DNA from 3 places in the Methylobacterium sp. V23 genome. Region 3 is predicted to be linked to each of the others. Evidence: riboswitches for the same ligand, from Rfam matches in the RefSeq annotation. Region 3 holds a riboswitch; each other region holds the start of a gene.
What was found. A riboswitch is a leader RNA that binds a small molecule or an ion and turns the genes downstream of it on or off. The one in region 3 is predicted to bind cobalamin.
Positions count from the first base shown of each region.

Region 1 (4,527 bases), on a different contig from region 3:
GCGAAGAAGCCCGCGGCCACGGCGGGGCCGTCGATGACCGCGACCACGCCGTCCACCGTCACCCGCGAGCGGATCGCCGGCCACTGGAAGGCTTGGACCAGAGGCTTCGGCAGGGCGAGGCCCGAGGTCTCGATCAGGATGTGCTCGGGCGGATCGGCCCGGTCGAGGAGCTTGTTCAGGGCCGGCACGAAGTCGTCGGCCACGGTGCAGCAGATGCAGCCGTTGGCGAGCTCGACGATGTCCTCGTCGCCGCAGCCCTCGATGCCGCAGGCGGCCAGGAACGAGCCGTCGAAGCCGATGTCGCCGAACTCGTTGACGATGATGGCGAGGCGCCGGCCGCCGGCGTTCTCCACGAGGTGGCGCACCAGCGTGGTCTTGCCGGCCCCGAGAAAGCCCGTGACGATGGTGCAGGGAATCTTGGCGACGAGGGTCATTCGGCGGCGTCCGTGATGCGGGGCGCCGCGAGCGGCGGCAGAGGAGCGGGGAACGGCGGGATGCGGGCGACGACGCCCTTGCGGAATTCCTGGGGCCGCGCCTTCCACGGCACGATGCCGTCCGCTGTCTCGGCGTAGAGCGCGACGCCGTCCAGGATGGTGCCGGCGGAGGCGACCGGGTCGAGGTCGCCGTAGACGTAGGTCCAGCGGCCTTGCGAGGCGACCGCCACGGTGCAGGGGCGCTTGCAGACCGAGAGGCATTCGACGCTCTCGACCGTGATGCCGGGGTGGGCCCCGGTGCTCACGGCCTCCTGGAGCGCCGCCAGCAGGCGGGCGCCGGCGCGGGGCTCCGCCGTATCGCCGGCCGCCCGGCAGGTGGCGCAGACGTAGAGGGTCACGGGCGCGGCCTCAGGCATGGGTCGGCCGGGTTCGGCCGAAGAGGCCCCAGGCCCAGCCATAGGCCAGCCCGATCACCGCCCAGAACACGAAGGCGATGCCGAGCGAGCGCGCGGCGAACTGGGCGGCGTAGGAGGCCGGCAGGTTCGAGGCGGCGTGGCTCGCCTCCGGCGCCCCGGCAAGATGGGGCGCCACGAGGAGCACGAGGCCGCCCGCGATGGTGATCGGCGCCCGCCGGATCGCGATGAGGTAGAGGCCCATGGCGGTGGCCGCGGCGGTCATCACCCACCAGAACTGGCGATCGGCCAACGGCGCGGCCTCCATGCCGGGGAGTTCCGGGGCAAGGCCGAGGGCCGGGGCCAGCGCCACGGCGAGGAAGCCCCCGATGGCGAAGCGCAGGCCGGCCTCGGGGCTGGGCTCGCGGTGGCAGGCGAGGAGCACGGCGCCGAGCAGGAGCGCGTAGCCGACGCCGCCCACCAGGGTGGCCAGGGCCGTGAAGGCCATGCGCGGCAGGCCGGGGCCCGGCTGCCAGTCGGGCGCGACTTCGCCGCCCGCCACCGAGGGGTCCTTGGTGCCGTGATCGTGACCGCCGTGAACGCGGACGATCAGGGCGGCGGGGGTCGGCCGGACGGGCGCGGCGGAGGCCTGCGTCTCGTAGCGCTCGGCCGCGATGATGAGCGGCGAGGTGAGCGCGAGCTGCAGGCCCGTCGCGACGACAGCCGCGAGAAAGCCGGCGACCAGGGCCGCCGACACGAGCCGGATGATCATGGGCGGTTCTGCCTTAAGCGGAGGCGCTCAGTGGCAGGGGAAGTTCTGGCTGTGCCGGAAGTCGTGCGCCGCGTTGTGCAGCGCCATCGCCGGGGCAAAGCCGGCCATGAACACGAGGCCGAGGCCGAGGAAGGCGGCCACGAGCACGGCGCCGAGGCGCTCGTTGGTGCGGGTGCCGGTCAGGACGAGGGTGTTGGTCGACATCGGGTACATCTCCTGGCCACCCCGCCGGCGGCCGTCAAGGATGGGGCGTGGACGGCAGGTCCACTTTCGACGGCAGGTCTCCTGGCTCGCGGGTCGCTGGTCCTGCCGCCTTCCCGGATCGCTCCAGTGGCTGATGGCAGTCCCGTCTCCGCTCACAGTTGCGGGGGCAGCCGCGGTTTCAGGGTCGCCCCCTCACCGCATTCCCTTTTCACCCCGTCGCCGGGGCACCGTCCGATCCTCGCTTCTACGCGGTTGCCGATCCGCTGACAACGCGGCCCGGGCGGGTTTCCCGCCTTTGACCTCGGACCTCGATATCGGGCACAGCATGCCCCATGCCGCATCCTCCACCCCGAATGATCCTCGTGCTCGGCGGCGCGCGCTCGGGCAAGAGCGCCCATGCCGAGGCGCTGATCGAGGCCCAGCCTCGACCCTGGCTCTACCTCGCCACCGCCCAGGCCTGGGACGACGAGATGCGGGAGCGCATCGCGCTCCACCGCGCCCGCCGCCCGGAGGGCTGGATCACGCAGGACGTGCCGATCGCCCTGGCCGAGGCGGTCGCCGCCGCGACCGGGCCGGTGCTGGTCGATTGCCTCACCCTCTGGCTCACCAACCTCATCCTGGCCGAGGCCGACCTCGAGGCTGCCACCGCCGCGCTGCTCGCGGCCTGTGCGGCGGCCCCCGGCCCGGTGGTCCTGGTCGGCAACGAGGTCGGCCTCGGGATCGTACCGGACAACGCCCTCGCGCGCCGCTTCCGCGACGCCGCCGGGCGCCTGCACCAGCGCCTCGCGGCCCAGGCGGACCGCGTCGTCCTCACGGTGGCGGGCCTGCCGATGATCGTGAAACCCCAACCCGGAGCCACCCCATGACGGACGCCGAGACCGAGGCCGCGCGGCACCGCGAGAAGATGGAGAAGCGCAAGGCCGTCCAGGACGCCGAGGTGGCGGAGAAGACGATCGAGAAGGGGCTCCTCATCGTCAATACCGGTCCCGGAAAGGGCAAGACCACGGCGGCCCTCGGGCTGATGCTGCGGGCCCTCGGCCATGGCTGGCGCGTCGGCGTGGTGCAGTTCATCAAGGGCGCCTGGGACACCGGCGAGAAGCACGCCCTCAAGGCTTTCGGCGATCAGATCGATTGGCACACGCTCGGCGAGGGCTTCACCTGGGAGACCCAGGACAAGGCCCGCGACATCGCCGCCGCCGAGCATGCCTGGGCCAAGGCCCTCGAGCTCATGGCCGATCCGACGATCCGCCTCGTTGTCCTGGACGAGCTCAACATCGCGCTGCGCTACGACTACCTCGATCTCGACACCGTGGTGGCGGCCTTCCGGGCGCGCCGACCGGACCTCCACGTCATCGTCACCGGCCGCAACGCCAAGCCGGCCCTGATCGAGGCCGCCGACCTCGTCACCGAGATGGGCAGCGTGAAGCACCACTTCGCCGCCGGGGTGAAGGCGCAGGTGGGGATCGAGTTCTGATGCGGGCGGCCATCGTGGCGGTCGCGCTGTCCACCGTGCTGGGAACGCACGGAGTCCGGGCCGACCCGGCCGGGCCGTGGCCCGCCACCTATCTGGGCCGCGTCGAGGCCCTGGCCGTGGTGGAGGGGCTGAACGCCCGGCTGCTCGCCAGCCGCTCCGCCACCGCGACCCTCGAAGGCTGGTGCGCCGAGCACGGCATGGCCGCGCCCCCCCGGCTCGCGGCGAACCTGCAGCGCGGCGCGGACAAGCCGGCCTCGGAGGAGACGCGCCGGCGCCTGAATGCCGGGCCCGACACGCTCCTGCGCTACCGTCAGGTGAAGCTCGCCTGCGGCGACCACGTCCTGTCCGAGGCGGACAACTGGTACGTGCCCGAGCGCCTGACCCCGGAGATGAACCGCCTTCTCGAGACCACCGACACGCCGTTCGGCCGGGCGGTCCAGGCCCTCGGCACGACGCGGCAGACCATCGGTGCCGAGCTCCTGTGGCAGCCCCTGCCGCACGGGTGGGACCAGGCGCCGCCCCCTGCGGCGACCTGCGGCGACCTCGCGATCCCGGACCATCTGTTCCGGCATCGGGCCGTGCTGTTCACGGCGGAGCGCGTACCGTTCGCGGAGGTGGTCGAGACCTACGGCGCCGCCATCCTGGCCTTTCATCGCGCCGGGCGCCCCGTCGATCCGGCCTGCGCGACGTCCCCGTCGGGGCGGCCACAGCCATGACCCGCGCCCTCATGATCCAGGGCACCGGCTCGGATGTCGGCAAGTCGCTGATCGTCGCCGGGCTGTGCCGGGTCTTCGCCCGGCGCGGGCTCGCCGTGCGGCCGTTCAAGCCGCAGAACATGTCGAACAACGCCGCCGTCACGGCCGATGGCGGCGAGATCGGGCGGGCCCAGGCCTTGCAGGCGCGGGCGGCCGGCGTGGCGCTCTCGGTGCACATGAACCCGGTGCTGCTGAAGCCCCAGAGCGAGACCGGCAGCCAGGTCGTGGTCCAGGGCCGCATGGTCGGCACCGCCAAGGCGCGGGACTACCAGGCCTGGAAACCGCGCCTCCTCGCCTCGGTGCTGGAAAGCTTCGCGTATCTGAAGGCCGAGGCCGACCTCGTGGTGGTCGAGGGGGCGGGCTCGGCCTCCGAGGTCAACCTGCGGGCCGGCGACATCGCCAATATGGGTTTTGCCCGCGCCACGGGCACGCCGGTGATCCTGCTCGGCGACATCGACCGGGGCGGCGTCATCGCCAGCCTCGTCGGCACCAAGGC
Region 1 is NZ_PDHT01000001.1:443,883-448,409, forward strand. Features, by position in the region: gene cobW (cobalamin biosynthesis protein CobW) at 1-434, opposite strand, end outside; gene CRT23_RS02045 (DUF1636 domain-containing protein) at 431-850, opposite strand; gene CRT23_RS02050 (CbtA family protein) at 843-1,598, opposite strand; gene CRT23_RS02055 (CbtB-domain containing protein) at 1,626-1,802, opposite strand; cobalamin riboswitch at 1,856-2,049, opposite strand; gene cobU (bifunctional adenosylcobinamide kinase/adenosylcobinamide-phosphate guanylyltransferase) at 2,156-2,668, shown strand; gene cobO (cob(I)yrinic acid a,c-diamide adenosyltransferase) at 2,665-3,276, shown strand; gene CRT23_RS02070 (hypothetical protein) at 3,276-3,992, shown strand; gene CRT23_RS02075 (cobyric acid synthase) at 3,989-4,527, shown strand, end outside.
Region 1: linked by a shared signal. The riboswitch ahead of CRT23_RS02055 (CbtB-domain containing protein) and the one ahead of CRT23_RS24820 (TonB-dependent siderophore receptor) in region 3 are both predicted to bind cobalamin.

Region 2 (4,527 bases), on a different contig from region 3:
TGTGGCCGTGGGTGCGCGGGGCGGTGAAGCCGAATTCGTGCTCCAGGGCGTCGAGGAGGGCGGCTGGCGGCTTCTCGTTGATGCCGACGGTGCGATCCCCCTGCACGTTGGAATGGCCGCGCACGGGGCACAGGCCGGTGCCGGGGCGGCCGACATGGCCGCGCAGGAGCATGACGTTGGCGAGTTCGCGGATGGTGGCCACCGAGTGGCGGTGCTGGGTCACGCCCATCGCCCAGGTGCAGATCACCTTGTCGGCGGCGAGGTAGACCTCGGCCGCGACCTCGAGATCGGCCCGGGTCAGGCCGGACTGATCCTCGATGGTGTCCCAGCCCGTGGCGTCCACGGCGGCCCGGTAGGCCTCGTAATCCGCGGTGTGGTTGCGCAGGAACGTACGGTCGAGCAGCGACGGCTTTCCGGCCGCGCGCGCCGCATCGTCGGCCGCGAACACCGCCTTGGCGATGCCGCGGAACGCCGCCATGTCGCCGCCGAGGCGCGGCTGGTAGTAGTGGCTCGCCACCGGCGCGCTGGCGCCGCGCAGCATCTCCACGGTGTTCTGGGGGTCGGCGAAGCGCTCCAGCCCGCGCTCGCGCACGGGGTTGAACACCACGACCTTCGCGCCGCGCTGGGCCGCGCGCCGCAGGTCGCCGAGCATGCGCGGATGGTTGGTGCCGGGGTTCTGCCCGACCACGAAGATCGCGTCGGCCTTCTCGAAATCCTCCAGCAGCACGGTGCCCTTGCCGACGCCGATGGCCGCCTGGAGGGCGATGCCGCTGGCCTCGTGGCACATGTTTGAGCAGTCGGGGAAATTGTTGGTGCCGTAGTGCCGGGCGAAGAGCTGGTAGAGGTAGGCGGCCTCGTTGGAGGCGCGGCCCGAGGTGTAGAACTCGGCCTGGTCCGGGTGATCGAGGCCGCGCAGGGTGGCGCCGATCTCCGCGAAGGCGGCGTCCCAGGTGGTGACGACGTAGCAGTCGCTCGCCGCGTCGTAGCGCATCGGATGCGTGAGGCGGCCCTCGCCCTCCAGGGCGTAGTCGGTCCAGCCGCGCAGCTCGGTCACGGTATGCCTGGCGAAGAATTTCGGCGGGGTGCGCTTGTCCGTGGCTTCCCAGGACACCGCCTTCACGCCGTTCTCGCAGAACTCGAAGGAGGAGCCGTGCGCCGGATCCCCCCAGGCGCAGCCTGGGCAGTCGAAGCCGTCGGGCTGGTTGGCCTTCAGCATGGCACGGGCGCCCGACAGCGGCGCCCGGCTTCCCAGCAGGTGCTTGCCGCAGCTTTTCAGGGCCCCCCAGCCGCCAGCCGCGGAGGAGCGCTTCGGGGACGCGACCGGATGATCCATGAAGGGGTCCTGAGGGGCAGGGCTCGCGCGGCCGACGATCGGTCGCGAAGCGGAGCAGTCTCGCTTCAGCGATATCGCGATGCACCGTGCGCGCTCAATCGCGTGAAAACGCAGGCCAGTCATGCCGTTAGGGGTACCATGCGTTTTTTGCAGAGCCGATGAAGAGTGGGTTAAAACCGTTCCAGGCCGCGATGCGAAACATCAGGTGCTCGATCCCGAGGGCCGCGCTCTGGCGGAGGGCCGGCCGATCGCCTAACCCTCGCCCCGGATCGCGGCGGGGACGCGCGGCAGGCGGGAGCGCGGGAGATGAAGACGCCGGTGAGGATCTTCGCGGCGGCGGCCGTCGCCCTCGCGGTCGGCCTCGCGGTGATGGCGCATGATCGGCAGATGGGGGCCGAATGGGCCGTGTCCGCCGAGCAGATCGCCGACGCTCGGGCCTACGGAAAGCCCGGCGTGGAACTACCGCCGGGTCACATGGTGACCGAGCCCCAGCGCAGCGAGGGCGCGGACCGGCTTCCCCTGAAGTGGATCCTCCTCGGCCTGGTGGCCGGCGGCGCCGTGCTGGCCGGGACGGGCCACCGGCGCGAGCCGGCCCGGAAACCGGAGGGACGGCGCTGACGCCCGGCCCCTGTCGCCTGCCGGGCACACCGGCCTGAAAAGCCGCCGCGGCCATTGACGCCGTAGCCGCCGATCGGGCCTCCTGACCCCCGACGGTTCCTCAGGATCGAGGATCAAAAGGGAACGCGGTGAGGGCGAGCGCCCGAGGCCGCGGCTGCCCCCGCAACTGTAAGCGGCGAGCTCCTCATCAGCACGTCACTGGGTTCTCGGACCTGGGAAGACGATGGGAGGGCGGTGACCCGCGAGCCAGGAGACCTGCCGTCAGTCGTGGTCACACGCGAAACGCATCGGGCGGGGTGTCCTGATGGGTGTCGGGGTGGATGCCGCGTGGCATCCGTGCCGGCCTCGTTCGCGGTGACGTGCCACAGACGTCGCCCGAGGTCCCATGTCGTCCTCTGATTTTTGTTCGCCCTCTCGTTCTCGATCATCTCGGCGTTCTCGCGCGTTTCGCCGTTCACGGCTTTCCCGCCGATCCTGGCTCCTCGCCGCCTGCGCCGGTCTCGCCCCCTACGGCGCTGGGATTCCTGACGCCGTCGCCCAGAGCGCGCAGGCGGATCTCGCCGAGTTGTCCGTGACCGCGGAGGCACCGGCGGGCGGCGGGCGTGGACCGACCGCCAATGCGGGGTACGTCGGCGGCGTCACCGGCATCGGCGGCGGCCTCCGGACCGTCGATGCGGCGAGCGCCGGCGTGATCTCGGGCGCGGCGCTGAACAGCCGGCCGATCACCCGGCCCGGCGAGGTGCTGGAGAGCGTGCCCGGCCTCATCGTCACCCAGCATTCCGGGGAGGGGAAGGCCAACCAGTTCTTCCTGCGCGGGTTCAACCTCGACCACGGCACCGACATCGCCATCGCGGTGGACGGCATGCCAGTGAACATGCGCACCCACGCCCACGGCCAGGGCTATGCCGACCTCAACTTCCTGATTCCCGAGCTCGTCGGCGCGGTGGCGTTCCACAAGGGGCCGTACTTCGTCCGCGACGGCGACTTCGCCTCGGCCGGCTCGGTGCGGATCGACTATCTCGACACGGTGGAGCGCAACCTCGCGCTGACCTCGCTCGGCAGCTTCGGCTACAAGCGCGCCCTCAGCATCGCCTCCGCGGCCCTCGGCGAAGGCCGCCTGCTCGTGGCCGGCGAGGCCCAGACCTATGAGGGCCCCTGGGACGTGCCGGACCGCCTCGCCAAGCTCAACGCCGTCGTCCGCTACAGCCAGGGGACGGCCCTCGACGGCTTCGCGCTGACGGGAATGGCCTACTGGGCCAAGTGGAACGCCACCAACCAGATCCCCGAGCGGGCGGTGGCGGAAGGCCTGATCGGACGCTTCGGCTCCCTGGATCCCACCGATGGCGGCGACACCGGCCGCTTCTCCCTCTCGGGCCGCTGGAGCCGGACGAGCGACGCCGGGATCACCCGGGCGAGCGCCTACGTCATCCGCTACGGCATGAACCTGTTCAACGACTTCACCTACTTCCTCAACGATCCGGTGAACGGCGACCAGTTCCGTCAGCGCGACAGCCGCGTGCTCGGCGGCGGGGAGGTCAGCCATACCGTCCAGGGCAGCCTGTTCGGCGTGGCCATGGAGAACGAGATCGGCCTCCAGACCCGCACCGACAGCATCCGGGTCGGCCTGTTCAACACCACGAACCGGCAGTACCGCTCGACGGTCCTGGACGACCGGGTGCTGGAGGCAAGTGGAGCGTTCTACTACGAGAACCGCCTGCGCTGGACCGACTGGCTGCGCACCAGCGTCGGCTTCCGCGCCGATACCTATTACGCCGACGTGGTGTCCGATACGGCGGCGAATTCCGGCACGGCGCGCGACAGCATCGTCAACCCGAAGCTTGGCCTCGTGCTGGGCCCGTGGTTCGACACCGAGCTGTTCGTGAACTACGGCGGCGGCTTCCACTCGAACGACGCCCGCGGCGTCACCGCCACGGTGGATCCGACCAGCCCCCTGTTCACCATCAGCCGGTCGCCCTTCCTGGTGCCCTCGACGGGATCGGAGATCGGTCTGCGCAACCGCAGCATCGCCAGGCTGGAGACGGCCGTGACGCTGTTCCAGCTCGATTTCGCGTCCGAGAACCTGTTCCAGGGCGACAGCGGCACCACCGAGCCGAGCCGTCCCACCCGCCGCTTCGGCATCGAGTGGACCAACCGCTACGCGGTGACGCCCTGGCTCTCCCTCGAGGGGGACCTGACGGTGACCCATGCGCGCTTCGCCGACCGCGACCCCGTCGGCGACCGGGTCCCGGAGGCGCCGACCACCATCGCCTCGGCCGGGTTCACCGTCGGCGAGGGGCCGGGCTGGTTCGGATCGATGCGCCTGCGCTACTTCGGGCCGCGGCCGCTGATCGAGGACAATTCCGTGCGCTCGCGCCCGACCGCACTCGTGAACGGCCGGGTTGGCTACAATTTCGACAATGGGGTCAGCCTGTCCCTCGACGTGCTGAACCTGACCAACGCCAAGGCCGACCAGATCACCTACTTCTACGCCTCGCGCCTGCCCGGCGAGGCGGCGGACGGCGTCGCGGATCGGCACATCCACCCCGTCGAGCCGACCGCTCTGCGCCTGACCCTGG
Region 2 is NZ_PDHT01000015.1:47,875-52,401, reverse strand. Features, by position in the region: gene CRT23_RS15435 (FdhF/YdeP family oxidoreductase) at 1-1,333, opposite strand, end outside; gene CRT23_RS15430 (hypothetical protein) at 1,640-1,951, shown strand; cobalamin riboswitch at 2,028-2,229, shown strand; gene CRT23_RS15425 (TonB-dependent receptor) at 2,523-4,527, shown strand, end outside.
Region 2: linked by a shared signal. The riboswitch ahead of CRT23_RS15425 (TonB-dependent receptor) and the one ahead of CRT23_RS24820 (TonB-dependent siderophore receptor) in region 3 are both predicted to bind cobalamin.

Region 3 (4,527 bases):
GCTCGCGAGTGCCACCGCGATGCCGACCTTCTGGCGCATGCCCTTGGAATAGGAGTCGGCGGGACGCTCGTAGGCAGTCTCGGCGAGACCGGCCTCGGCCAGGAGCGTTCGGGCGGTCCCCTTGCTCAGGTTGAGACCGGCCAAGGTCGTGAAGTAGCGCAGGTTCTCCACGCCGGAGAGGCCGGGATACAGCGCCACCTGCTCGGGGATGTAGGCCACGTGTCGGCGGGCACCGACCGGGTCGGCGCCGGCATCGACACCGCAGACCCGGACCGTGCCGGCATCCGCCTTCAGGAAGCCGAGGATCAGGTTGACCGTGGTGGTCTTGCCGGCCCCGTTCGGCCCGAGCAGGGCGAAGACCTCGCTGGGGTGGAGCGACAGGTCGAGGCCGTCGAGGGCCTGGCGTTCGCCGAAGCGCTTGCCCGCCCCTTGGATCTCCAGGACGACGTTGCCCGCATGGGTCGTGACCCCAGCCATCAGAAGCGCACCGAGATCGTACCGGTGAAGCGCCGGGGCGCACCGGGATAGACCCGAAACACGCTGTTCGAGCTCTCGTAATAGGTCGCGTCGAAGATGTTCTCGACGTTGAGGCCGAAGCGTATGTTCTCGTAGCGGTAATAGGCCAGGGCATCGACGGCGATGTAGGCCGGCAGGACAAAGCCTGAACCGGACGCGTCACCGGCGCGCTCGCCGACGCCGCGCACGCCGCCGCCGAGGCCGAGGCCCTTCCAGGGGCCCGCCTGCACCTCGTGCACGGCGAGCAGGCTGCCCGAGTGACGCGGGATGTTGATGAGCGGGGCGCCCACGGGGAGCACGTTGTCCTTGGTCACCACTGCGTCGGCGTAGACGTAGCCCGCCAGGACCTTGATCTCGGGAGTGATCTGGCCGGCGGCCGTCAACTCGAAGCCCTGGCTGCGCACACCCCCCGCCGCCAGCGAGAACCCGCTGTTGTTGGGGTCAGCCGTCAGCACGTTCTCGCGCTCGATGCGGAAGGCTGCTGCCGTCAGGCCGAGCGCGCCGCCGAAGACATCCAGCTTGGCGCCGACCTCGTAGCCGATCCCGGTCTCGGGCTCGAATGGGGCCGAGCGTGCCACTGCAAACGAGTCGATGCCGATATTGGGCCGAAAGCTGGTGCCGACATTGGTGTAGAGCGAAAGCTCCGGCAGGGGCTGGTAGACGAGGCCGGCGCGCGGAGTGGCCGCCACCCGCGATTGCTCCGACTGGGTTGAGTTCGTCCTCTCGCGGAAGGACTGCTCGAAGAAGTCGAAGCGTACGCCGAGCAGGGCCTTCCACTCAGGGCTCAGCGCGATCTGGTCCTGCGCGTAGAGGGCGGTGTTGGTGACCCGCTCCAGGTTGTTGCGCCGTATAGTCAGCGGCGGCAGCGCCTGGCCGTAGCGCGGGTCGTAGATGTCGAGCCTGTAGGGGCTCTCGCGGAAGTTCGAGCGGTCGTAGACCACGCGGCTGTCGGTGCTCTCGCGCTCGAAGCCGAGAAGCAGGGTATGACCGAGATCGCCGGTGGCGAAGCGCCCCACCACCTCGGCCTGGCCGATGGCGGTATCCCAGCGGTAATCGCGAAAGTTCCGGTCGCGCAGGACGGTGCGGTTATCGGCTGCCAAGCCACGGACCTCTGCCGATTCCCCGACCAGCGAGCCGGTGTTGAAGTGGGTGGCAAGCCGCATCTGCCAGTCGGCGTTGAAGCGATGCTCGACACGCACCTGCATCGTGTCCGAGCTCTGATAGGTGCTCTGCCCCGGCTCGCCGAGAAAGCGGGAGATTGGCAGGAAGCCGAGCTGCCGGTTGATCGCGATCACACCGCGGTCGACGACGACGCGGTTGCGCAGGAACTCGGTCTCGACGGTGACCTTGGTGTCCGGCGTGACCTGCCAGCTCACCACCGGCGCCACGAGGAGCCGGTCGCTGTCGACAAAATCGCGGAAGCTGCCCTGGCGGCCGCCCGCGAAGTTGAAGCGGTAGAGGAGCGCGCCGTCCTCGTTCAAAGCGCCGCCGGCATCCACCGTGCCGCGGAACTGCTCGAACGAGCCCCACAGGCCGCCCATCTCGACGAAGCGCTCGGCGGTCGGCTGCTTGGTGACGAAGTTGACGAGGCCGCCGGGGTCGCTGCGCCCGAACAGGCCGCCGCCGGGACCCTTCAGGACCTCGATCCGCTCGACGTTCTGGGTGTCGGGCGGCGGCGGCGAGCCCCGGTTGATCGGGAAGCCGTTGCGGTAGAGTTCCGAGGTGGTCGTGCCGCGGATGGCGTAGCTGAACACCGTCAGGCCGCCGAAATTGTTCTGCTGGGCCACGCCGGGCGTGTAGTTGAAGACGCGGTCTACCCGGGTGGCGGCCAGGTCCGTGATGACCTCCCGCGGTGCGACGGTGACGATCTGGGGCACGTCGCGCTGAGGGGTGTCGGTCTTCGTGCTGCTCACCGCCCGGTCGGCCCGGTAACCCGGGGTCGGACCGATCAGGCCGATCCCCGGGTTGGGACCAGCACCAGCGACGGCCGGGGCACCTCCGCCAGCCCCTTCCACGGAGAGCTCCTCCAGCGTGATGGCCTCCTGCGCCCGCGCCTCCAAGGAAGGCGCAGCTGCCGAGAGGATTGCGGTGAGCGCGTAGTGCGATCCTCGATGCCCCGACGTCCGACGACGCTTCGCCGGAACGGGCAGGCTCACGATCGGGGCCTTCGAGGTCGGCAGGTTGGGACGAAGGGGCACCGGTGCGCTCAAGGTTGTCGAGCGACGGCCGAGCGGGTGCCCTCACGGGATCGGCCGCGTCAGCAGCCGAGCCCGCTCATGCGCTCCGCCGGGACACCCCGCCCGAGAGACGTATCGTGGTGCAAGGCAGGTCTCCTGGCTCGCGGGTCGTTACCCTCGCCTCAGCCTTCCCGGTGCGACGCACCAGTGACCATGAACGGAAAGGGCTCGCCGCTGACAGTTGCGGGGGCAGCTTCGGAAGCACTCTTGCGAGCACCCCGAATTCCCTCTTAGCCCGCGAGCCGACGACCCGCAGGAACCTTGACGGTCAGACATTCGCTGGGCGCCGCCGCATAGTCAATCGAGGGGACGCCATTTTCCGCAACATTGTAACATTGCATCGGCATGGTTCTGGATGGTTGTGCGCCGTCAAATGATTTGAGACTGTCTGCGGTGTTCAGAAGCGGAGGCTCTGGTCCATCTGAGGTGAGAGGTTAGGCAGCCTGTGCCTGGTGGTGCAACTAGCCGATGCCCGATGGCCTTCACGATAGGCCGCTTAAGGACGTCTTCCGATCGAAAGCAGCCGGACCGCATTCCACCCAACTCAGACATTCGTCCTAACCAGCCGAATGTCGGGTATCCGATCGTTTTCCTGACATTCTCGGCTGCTTGCGGCAGAGTCAGAGAAGGGTGCCAACCGGACCGTGGCTCTAATGCGGAAACGGACGTTACGCCTCCGATCCAATCCGGTTGTGTGTAGCCTTGCCCGACGCGGCCCCTCACTCGCCGACCACCCAGCCCTTTCATGCTGCTGCGACGTCACTGTCTCGGAGCCTCGTCGGGGACAAGGCGCCCTCCACCTGGGACCAGCGGTCGAGGAAGGCATTGATGACGCGTGGATCGAAGTGGGCTCCCGCATTCTCGATTAGGTAGCGACGGGCGCGTTCCAGCGACCATGCCTGCTTGTAGGGTCTCTCGGTGATGAGCGCATCGAAGACGTCGGCTACGGCCACCACCCGCCCCGCCAGCGGTATGGCTTCGCCCTTGAGACGATTAGGATAGCCGGTCCCGTCCCAACGCTCGTGGTGGCTGACCGCGATGTCGGCAGCCAGGCGCATGACCTCCGAGGCGCTCCCGCCCAGGATGCGCTGACCGCGCTCGGCATGGCGCTCCATCTCGCAGCGTTCCTCGGGCGTGAGCGGACCCGGCTTGAGCAGGATGGCATCCGGAACGGCAATCTTGCCGACATCGTGCATGGTCGCCGCCAAGCTCATCAGGCGACGCTCCGCGGGGCCTAGGCCAAGGGCCTCCGCGATCAGGCCCGTGTAGGCCGAGACACGGGCGATGTGGTCTCCCGTATCTGCATCCCGGTTCTCGGCCGCTCGCATCAGCGTGGACACGATCTCGCGTTCACGCTCCTCGACCAGGGCGACGGCGGCTGCGACCTCCCGGGCGAGCAGTGCGGCGTGGTCCCGCATGGCCCTGTGCGCTTGCGATAGCGCGAGCAAGTTCGTGACCCTGGCGCGGACCTCGACCGGGTCGGCCGGCTTGGCCAGGAAGTCAGTTGCGCCGGCCTCCAGCGCCTCGCGTCGGAGGCTGCGCTGGTCATGGCTCGTGACCATCACGGTGGGAACGTTCGCAAGCTTGGGAATGGCCCGGACCGCTCGGATGAACTCGACGCCGTTCATGCCGGGCATGTCGTAGTCGGTGATCACGACCCCGATCTCCGAGGCATGCGCCCGGGCGAAGGCAAGGGCCTCAGCCGGCACGGTGAAGTCGTGCGGCTGGCATCCCAGGATGGGCCGTATCGCGGCGACCACCAGCAGGTTGTTCA
Region 3 is NZ_PDHT01000045.1:6,335-10,861, forward strand. Features, by position in the region: gene CRT23_RS24815 (ABC transporter ATP-binding protein) at 1-477, opposite strand, end outside; gene CRT23_RS24820 (TonB-dependent siderophore receptor) at 477-2,600, opposite strand; cobalamin riboswitch at 2,822-3,032, opposite strand; gene CRT23_RS24825 (HD domain-containing phosphohydrolase) at 3,497-4,527, opposite strand, start outside.